Regions from separate parts of the Kluyvera ascorbata genome, predicted to be linked through region 1. Evidence: predicted binding sites of a transcription regulator. Region 1 holds the regulator's gene; each other region holds the start of a gene.
The links. Region 1 encodes Fur, which represses iron uptake genes when iron is present. Its sites were predicted from a motif close to ATAATAATGAGAACNACTATCAA; they were not measured.
Positions count from the first base shown of each region.

Region 2: a site for Fur is predicted at 1,069-1,091, ahead of exbB (tol-pal system-associated acyl-CoA thioesterase). Genes of this name have one in related genera too.
Region 3: a site for Fur is predicted at 1,391-1,413, ahead of MY052_RS06910 (Nramp family divalent metal transporter). Genes of this name have one in related genera too.

Region 1 is NZ_CP096201.1:3,533,140-3,535,412, reverse strand. It holds gene chiP (chitoporin ChiP) at 1-625, shown strand, start outside; gene MY052_RS16895 (ChiQ/YbfN family lipoprotein) at 675-1,010, shown strand; gene fur (ferric iron uptake transcriptional regulator) at 1,123-1,575, opposite strand; gene fldA (flavodoxin FldA) at 1,872-2,273, opposite strand, start outside.
Region 2 is NZ_CP096201.1:704,839-707,111, reverse strand. It holds gene exbD (TonB system transport protein ExbD) at 1-269, opposite strand, end outside; gene exbB (tol-pal system-associated acyl-CoA thioesterase) at 276-1,007, opposite strand; gene metC (cystathionine beta-lyase) at 1,258-2,273, shown strand, end outside.
Region 3 is NZ_CP096201.1:1,450,473-1,452,745, reverse strand. It holds gene MY052_RS06915 (DUF2502 domain-containing protein) at 1-42, shown strand, start outside; gene MY052_RS06910 (Nramp family divalent metal transporter) at 118-1,350, opposite strand; gene MY052_RS06905 (NupC/NupG family nucleoside CNT transporter) at 1,686-2,273, shown strand, end outside.

The sequences.
Region 1 (2,273 bases):
TGGCGGCCCGCTGACCACCAGCTACCAGTTCTACGGTACCCGTGACAAGGTGAGCGATCACGGCGTCAACGACATCTATGACGGCACCGCATGGCTGCAAGCATTAACCTTCGGCTACAAGCTGCAAGAAGTCTTCGACTTCCGTCTGGAAGGGACCTGGGTTAAAGCAGAAGGCCAGCAGGGTTACTTCCTGCAGCGTATGACGCCAACCTACGCCTCCTCTAACGGTCGTCTGGATATCTGGTGGGATAACCGCTCTGACTTCAACGCCAACGGCGAAAAAGCGGTCTTCTTCGGTACTATGTATGACCTGAAAAACTGGGATCTGCCGGGTTGGGCAGTGGGTGCTTCTTACGTTTACGCATGGGATGCTAAGCCAGCGACCTGGCAGTTGAGCCCGGATGCGTACTACGACAAGAACAACAAGATTAAAGAGTCTGCCTACAGCCTCGATGTAGCATACACCGTACAGGATGGTCGTGCGAAAGGTACGCTGTTCAAACTGCACTTCACTCAGTATGACAATCACTCCGATATCCCAAGCTGGGGCGGTGGTTACGGCAACATCTTCCAGGATGAGCGTGACGTGAAATTCATGGTTATCGCACCGTTCACCATTTTCTGATGCTAACGTGGCAGGGGGAGACCTCTGCCGCCGCTAAGAGGCTCATCGTATGAAAAAACTGATTATTGTTGCGCTGATGGCTGCTGGGTTAACCGCCTGTGCGCAATCTCCTGCGCCGAAGGAAGATAGCAAGCTGAAGGATGCCTACAGCGCCTGTATTAACACCGCAGAAGGCAACCCGGATAAAATTCAGGCCTGTCAAAGCGTACTGAACGTGCTGAAGCAAGAGAAAGCACACGAGCAGTTCGCGAACCAGGAAAGCGTGCGCGTCATCGACTACCAGAAATGCATTAACGCTAGAAAAATGGGCAATGATGAAGCAGTAGCAAAAAACTGCGATAAGATCTGGCAAGAAATTCGCAGCAACAATACGCCGCAGAAATAGGCTTACGCTGATAATAAAAAACCGCTGCTTGCAGCGGTTTTTTTGTGGGCGTCGTAAAACGCAGAGTATAAAAAAACCAGCGCATAGGCTGGCTTTTCGAGAGGCAGTACGCTTATTTTGCGACTGCGTCATGCGCGTGTTCATCTTCACGGCAGTCGCCTTCAGCGCAGTGACCGTAGAGATAAAGACTGTGGTTCGTTAAGCGAATACCATGCTTCGACGCGATTTCACGCTGACGAGCTTCGATGGAATCATCGCTGAACTCGATCACTTTGCCGCAGTCGAGGCAAATCAGGTGATCGTGGTGATGCTGCTGGGTCAGTTCGAAAACGGATTTACCGCCTTCAAAATTATGACGAGTCACGATGCCGGCGTCATCAAACTGGTTAAGTACGCGGTAAACCGTGGCCAAACCAATCTCTTCACCCATGTCGATCAGGCGTTTATATAAGTCTTCCGCGCTGACATGGTGGTTATCCGGTTCCTGAAGGACTTCCAGAATCTTTAACCGTGGAAGTGTGACTTTCAGGCCAGCCTTCTTTAATGCGGTATTGTTGTCAGTCATGCGGAATCTGTCCTGTTGCTAAACGATCAACTTCCATCAGCGAAAGTATCACAGAGAATGCACCCGAATTAATGCGTCTCATTATAGAATGACCCTATTGAAATGAAAACAGCAAGAGCCGGGTAAACTAAGCTATCAAAAACGAGGCTTCACCGACAAAGTTACGATGAGACCGCGCTAAATCAGAAGATATTGTACAGGTATGCGCTAAAAAGTTAAAAAATTGTAGCTATTATTTTAATTGCTTTTACCTATTAATGAGGCGTAGTTTCATCACTACGCCTCACTGTTTTGCATCAGGCGTTTTTGATCTCTTCCAGGTGCAGCTCTTCTGCAACCTGCTTAACCCATTTTTCAACGCGTTCAGCGGTCAGCTCAGGCTGACGGTCTTCGTCGATGGCCAGACCAACAAAGTGGTCGTCATCGGCCAGGCCTTTAGACGCTTCGAAATGGTAACCTGCCGTTGGCCAGTGACCGACGATGGTCGCGCCGCGTGGTTCAATGATGTCGCGAATGGTACCCAGCGCATCACAGAAATATTCAGCATAGTCTTCCTGGTCGCCGCAGCCAAACAGCGCGACCAGCTTGCCGTTGAAGTCCACTTCTTCCAGCGTTGGGAAGAAATCGTCCCAATCGCACTGCGCTTCGCCGTAGTACCAGGTTGGGATACCCAGCAGCAGAATATCGAATGCTTCCAG
Region 2 (2,273 bases), 2.2 Mb from region 1:
ATTGCCGTCACCATGTTGTCGTCGGTAATCGGATCGTTACCGAGGAACATTGATTTGTCCGCCTTCACCGACAGATAGACTGGTTTATCCGGGCGAGGCTGCGGTTGGCTAGACGAGGCTGGCAAATTCACTTTGACATCCACGGTGGCCAGCGGGGCGGCAACCATGAAGATAATCAGCAGTACCAACATGACATCGATAAACGGCGTCACGTTGATATCATGCATTTCGCCATTATCGTCCAGATTTTCATTAAGACGCATTGCCATGGGGCGTTAACCTACTCGTAATTTCTGGGCGGTACGCACCGGGTGTACGCCGCTGGCGCTGAGGTCCAGGTCACGGCTTTGCAGCAGCAGAACCTGCGCCGCAACGTCGCTCAGGTTGGCTTTAAAGCCGCCAATCAGACGCGCGAAGATGTTATAGATAACCACCGCTGGAATCGCAGCGAACAGGCCAATTGCCGTTGCCAGCAGCGCTTCCGCGATACCAGGAGCGACGACCGCCAGGTTAGTGGTCTGGGTCTGGGCGATACCGATGAAGCTGTTCATGATACCCCATACGGTACCAAACAGGCCGACGAACGGGGAGATAGCACCGATGGTCGCCAGGAAGCCGTTACCACGGCCCATATGACGACCCACAGCTGCCACACGACGCTCCAGACGGAAGCCGGTACGTTCTTTAATACCTTCGTTATCTTCCGAACCCGCAGAGAGCTCCAGTTCGTTCTGCGCTTCGTTGATTAACTGAGTGCTCAGGCTACGAGCATCAAAAGCGGCCGCAATTTCATTTGCCTGATTCAGGGAACGTGCATCGCCTAACAGTTTTTGTTCGCGCTTGAGGCGGCGCTTATGGGAGATAAGCTCTGCACCTTTGCTGAAGAAAATAGCCCAGGTGACGACGGATGCCAGTATCAAGCCAATCATGACTACTTTAACCACGATGTCGGCATGATGATACATACCCCAAACGGAGAGATCCGCCTGCATCAAATTATTACCCACTGTGTATCTCCAGGACGTAAATCACAAATTCTGGGAACAATAATATCAAAACATCGTCGAATTGATAGTAGTTCTCATTAGTATTTACATATTGACCCAAATCACACTTATTTTCCTTGCGCTTACGCAGTAAAAAAGTTTTCCGCCCGTTTTTTGGCAAAATTTTCTGCTGTTCGCGCACTAAACGGTAGATCCCGCGTGCAATCGTGTTAATTTAGCCATCCAGACGTATAAAAACAGGTAGACAAAAATGGCAGACAAGCACCTCGATACCGCGCTGGTTAACGCCGGACGCAGCAAAAAATACACCCAGGGATCGGTGAACAGCGTCATTCAGCGCGCCTCTTCGCTGGTGTTCGATACGGTCGCCGCCAAAAAACATGCGACCCACAACCGCGCCAACGGCGAACTGTTCTATGGCCGTCGCGGTACCCTCACCCACTTCTCATTGCAGGAAGCGATGTGTGAACTGGAAGGCGGTGCCGGCTGTGCCCTCTTCCCCTGCGGTGCCGCAGCGGTAGCCAATACGATTCTGGCGTTTGTTGAACAGGGCGATAACGTGCTGATGACCAACACCGCCTATGAGCCAAGCCAGGACTTCTGCACCAAAATTCTCGGCAAGCTGGGCGTAACCACCAGCTGGTTTGACCCAATGATCGGCGAAGGGATTGCCGCGCTGATTAAGCCCAATACCAAAATCGTATTCCTGGAATCCCCCGGCTCCATCACCATGGAAGTGCACGACATTCCGGCCATTGTTGCCGCCGTGCGCCGGGTCGCGCCTGAAGCCATCATCATGATCGACAACACCTGGGCGGCGGGGATTCTGTTTAAAGCGCTCGATTTCGGTATCGATATCTCTATTCAAGCCGGTACCAAATACCTGATTGGCCATTCGGATGCGATGGTGGGTACGGCAGTGTCTAACGAGCGCTGCTGGCCGCAGCTGCGTGAAAACGCCTACCTGATGGGCCAGATGCTCGATGCGGATACCGCCTACATGACCAGTCGCGGCCTGCGTACGCTGGGCGTGCGTTTACGTCAGCACCATGAAAGCAGCCTGAAAGTGGCCGAATGGCTGGCGCAGCAGCCTCAGGTTGAACGCGTGAATCACCCTGCACTGCCTGGCAGCAAAGGGCATGAATTCTGGAAGCGTGATTTCACCGGCAGCAGCGGTCTGTTCTCCTTTGTGCTCAAAAAGCACCTGAACGATGAAGAGCTGGCGAACTACCTGGATAACTTCTCGCTGTTCAGCATGGCCTACTC
Region 3 (2,273 bases), 2.1 Mb from region 1:
CGTGGGCGAGGCCACGGTCATGGACACGGGCATCACCATTGATTTTCCCGGTGTCTCTACGCTCGCCCGGGCTACCATTCAAAAGTAGCCCGGGCGAGCGTAGAGACGCCATGCAGACTACATCAACGTTCCCACCAGCAGCCACCCATTCAGCGCTACCACAATCGCCACAATCACCCAGCCAATACGTTTAATCCACAATGTGTTGACCAGCTCACCCATTAGCTGACGGTTGCTGGTGAAAATCAACAGCGGCACCAGCGCCAGCGCGATCCCAAAGCTAAGCAGCACCTGGCTCATGACCAGAATACGCGTCGGGTCGAGCCCCATCAGAATCACGATAAATGACGGTAGCATCGTCACCGCACGGCGGAACCACAGCGGAATATGGAAGCGAATAAAGCCCTGCATCACCACCTGACCGGCCAGCGTCCCCACGACCGTAGAGGAGAGCCCCGCCGCGACCAGGCTCAGACCGAAGATGGTTGCCGCCGCATGGCTCAACAACGGTTCGAGGGTGAGATACGCTTCGTCGAGGTCAGCAATGCCGGTGTGCCCGTGGAAATGGAACGCCGCAGCCGCCGTCGCCATCATCGCCAGGTTAACAAAACCAGCAATGGTCATGGCAATTGCCACGTCCCAGCGCGTCGCGTGATAGCGCTCTTTCGCGCTCCCGCCGTGCAGATGTTGAGTCAGTGATGAATGCAGATAAATAACGTGCGGCATGATGGTCGCACCCAGCACGCCCGCTGCAAGAAACACCGCTTCGGAGTTAGGTAATGACGGAATAATCATTCCTTTCGCGAGCGGCGCCAGCTGCGGCTGGGAGAAAACCAACTCCACGATATAGGCCGCCGCGACAAACAGCAGCAGGCCACCGATCACTTTTTCCAACGGCTTTTGCCCACGGCGTTGCAGCATCAGAATTAAGTAGGTCGCGATCCCAGTAAGCACAGCGCCTTGCAGCAGCGAAATCCCGAGGATCAGTTTAAAGCCGATAGCCGCGCCAATAAATTCAGCAAGATCGGTCGCCATGGCGATAATTTCCGCCTGCACCCAGTAAAACCACACCACCGGGCGCGGATAGTGATCACGAATCTGCTCCGCCAGGTTTTTCCCCGTAGCGATGCCGAGCTTAGCCGACAGCACCTGAATCAGCATCGCCATCAGGTTTGCCCAGACAACGACCCACAGCAACTGGTAGCCGAAGCTCGCCCCCGCCTGAATATTGGTAGCGAAGTTGCCGGGATCGATATAGCCGATGGCGGCAATAAATGCTGGCCCCATCAGCGCAAGCCTCATACGGCGCGCTGCTCGACCGGTGTTACTTTCAACGCGACTGTTGCTCATTCTCTGCCTCAAAAACATAGCCTTTGCTATGTTTCAGGCTAACAGAATGAGAATGATTATCAAGTTCATTTGTAAGAGATGATAATGATTACTCTGATAGCCGGAATCAATTGCCAGACTGGAGGTTGCGGGGGTTTGGTGTACGCTTATGATGAGAGTAGTACAACAAGGGAACTTTTCATACATTTACTTAACATCACAAAAATGTATCTTTGATCACTAATTTTGAGTTTGCTCACAGGAACTAAATATAGTGGGACGGGGATCTCGTTTTATTTAATGATGTTACATAGAATGTGCAAGAAAATTTAACCCGTCTCATGTTTGGAGCAAATATGGACCGCGTCTTGCATTTTATTCTCGCGCTCGTTGTGGTAGGCATCCTGGCCTTACTGGTCAGTACCAACCGCAAACAGATTCGTATTCGTTATGTTATTCAACTACTTGTCATTGAAGTTTTACTGGCATGGTTCTTCCTGAACTCCGACGTTGGTCTGGGCTTCGTGCGTGGCTTTGCTGAAATGTTCGAAAAACTGCTTGGTTTCGCGAACAACGGGACCGACTTCGTCTTCGGTAGCATGAACGATAAAGGCCTGGCTTTCTTCTTCCTGAAAGTCCTCTGCCCTATCGTCTTCATCTCTGCACTTATCGGTATTCTGCAGCACATTCGTGTTCTGCCAATTGTCATTCGTGCGATTGGTACCGTGCTGTCTAAAATCAACGGCATGGGCAAACTGGAGTCTTTCAACGCCGTCAGCTCCCTGATTCTGGGCCAGTCTGAAAACTTCATCGCCTATAAAGATATCCTCGGCAAAATGTCCCGTAACCGCATGTACACCATGGCGGCCACGGCGATGTCTACCGTTTCCATGTCTATCGTTGGCGCCTACATGACCATGCTGGAGCCGAAGTACGTTGTTGCG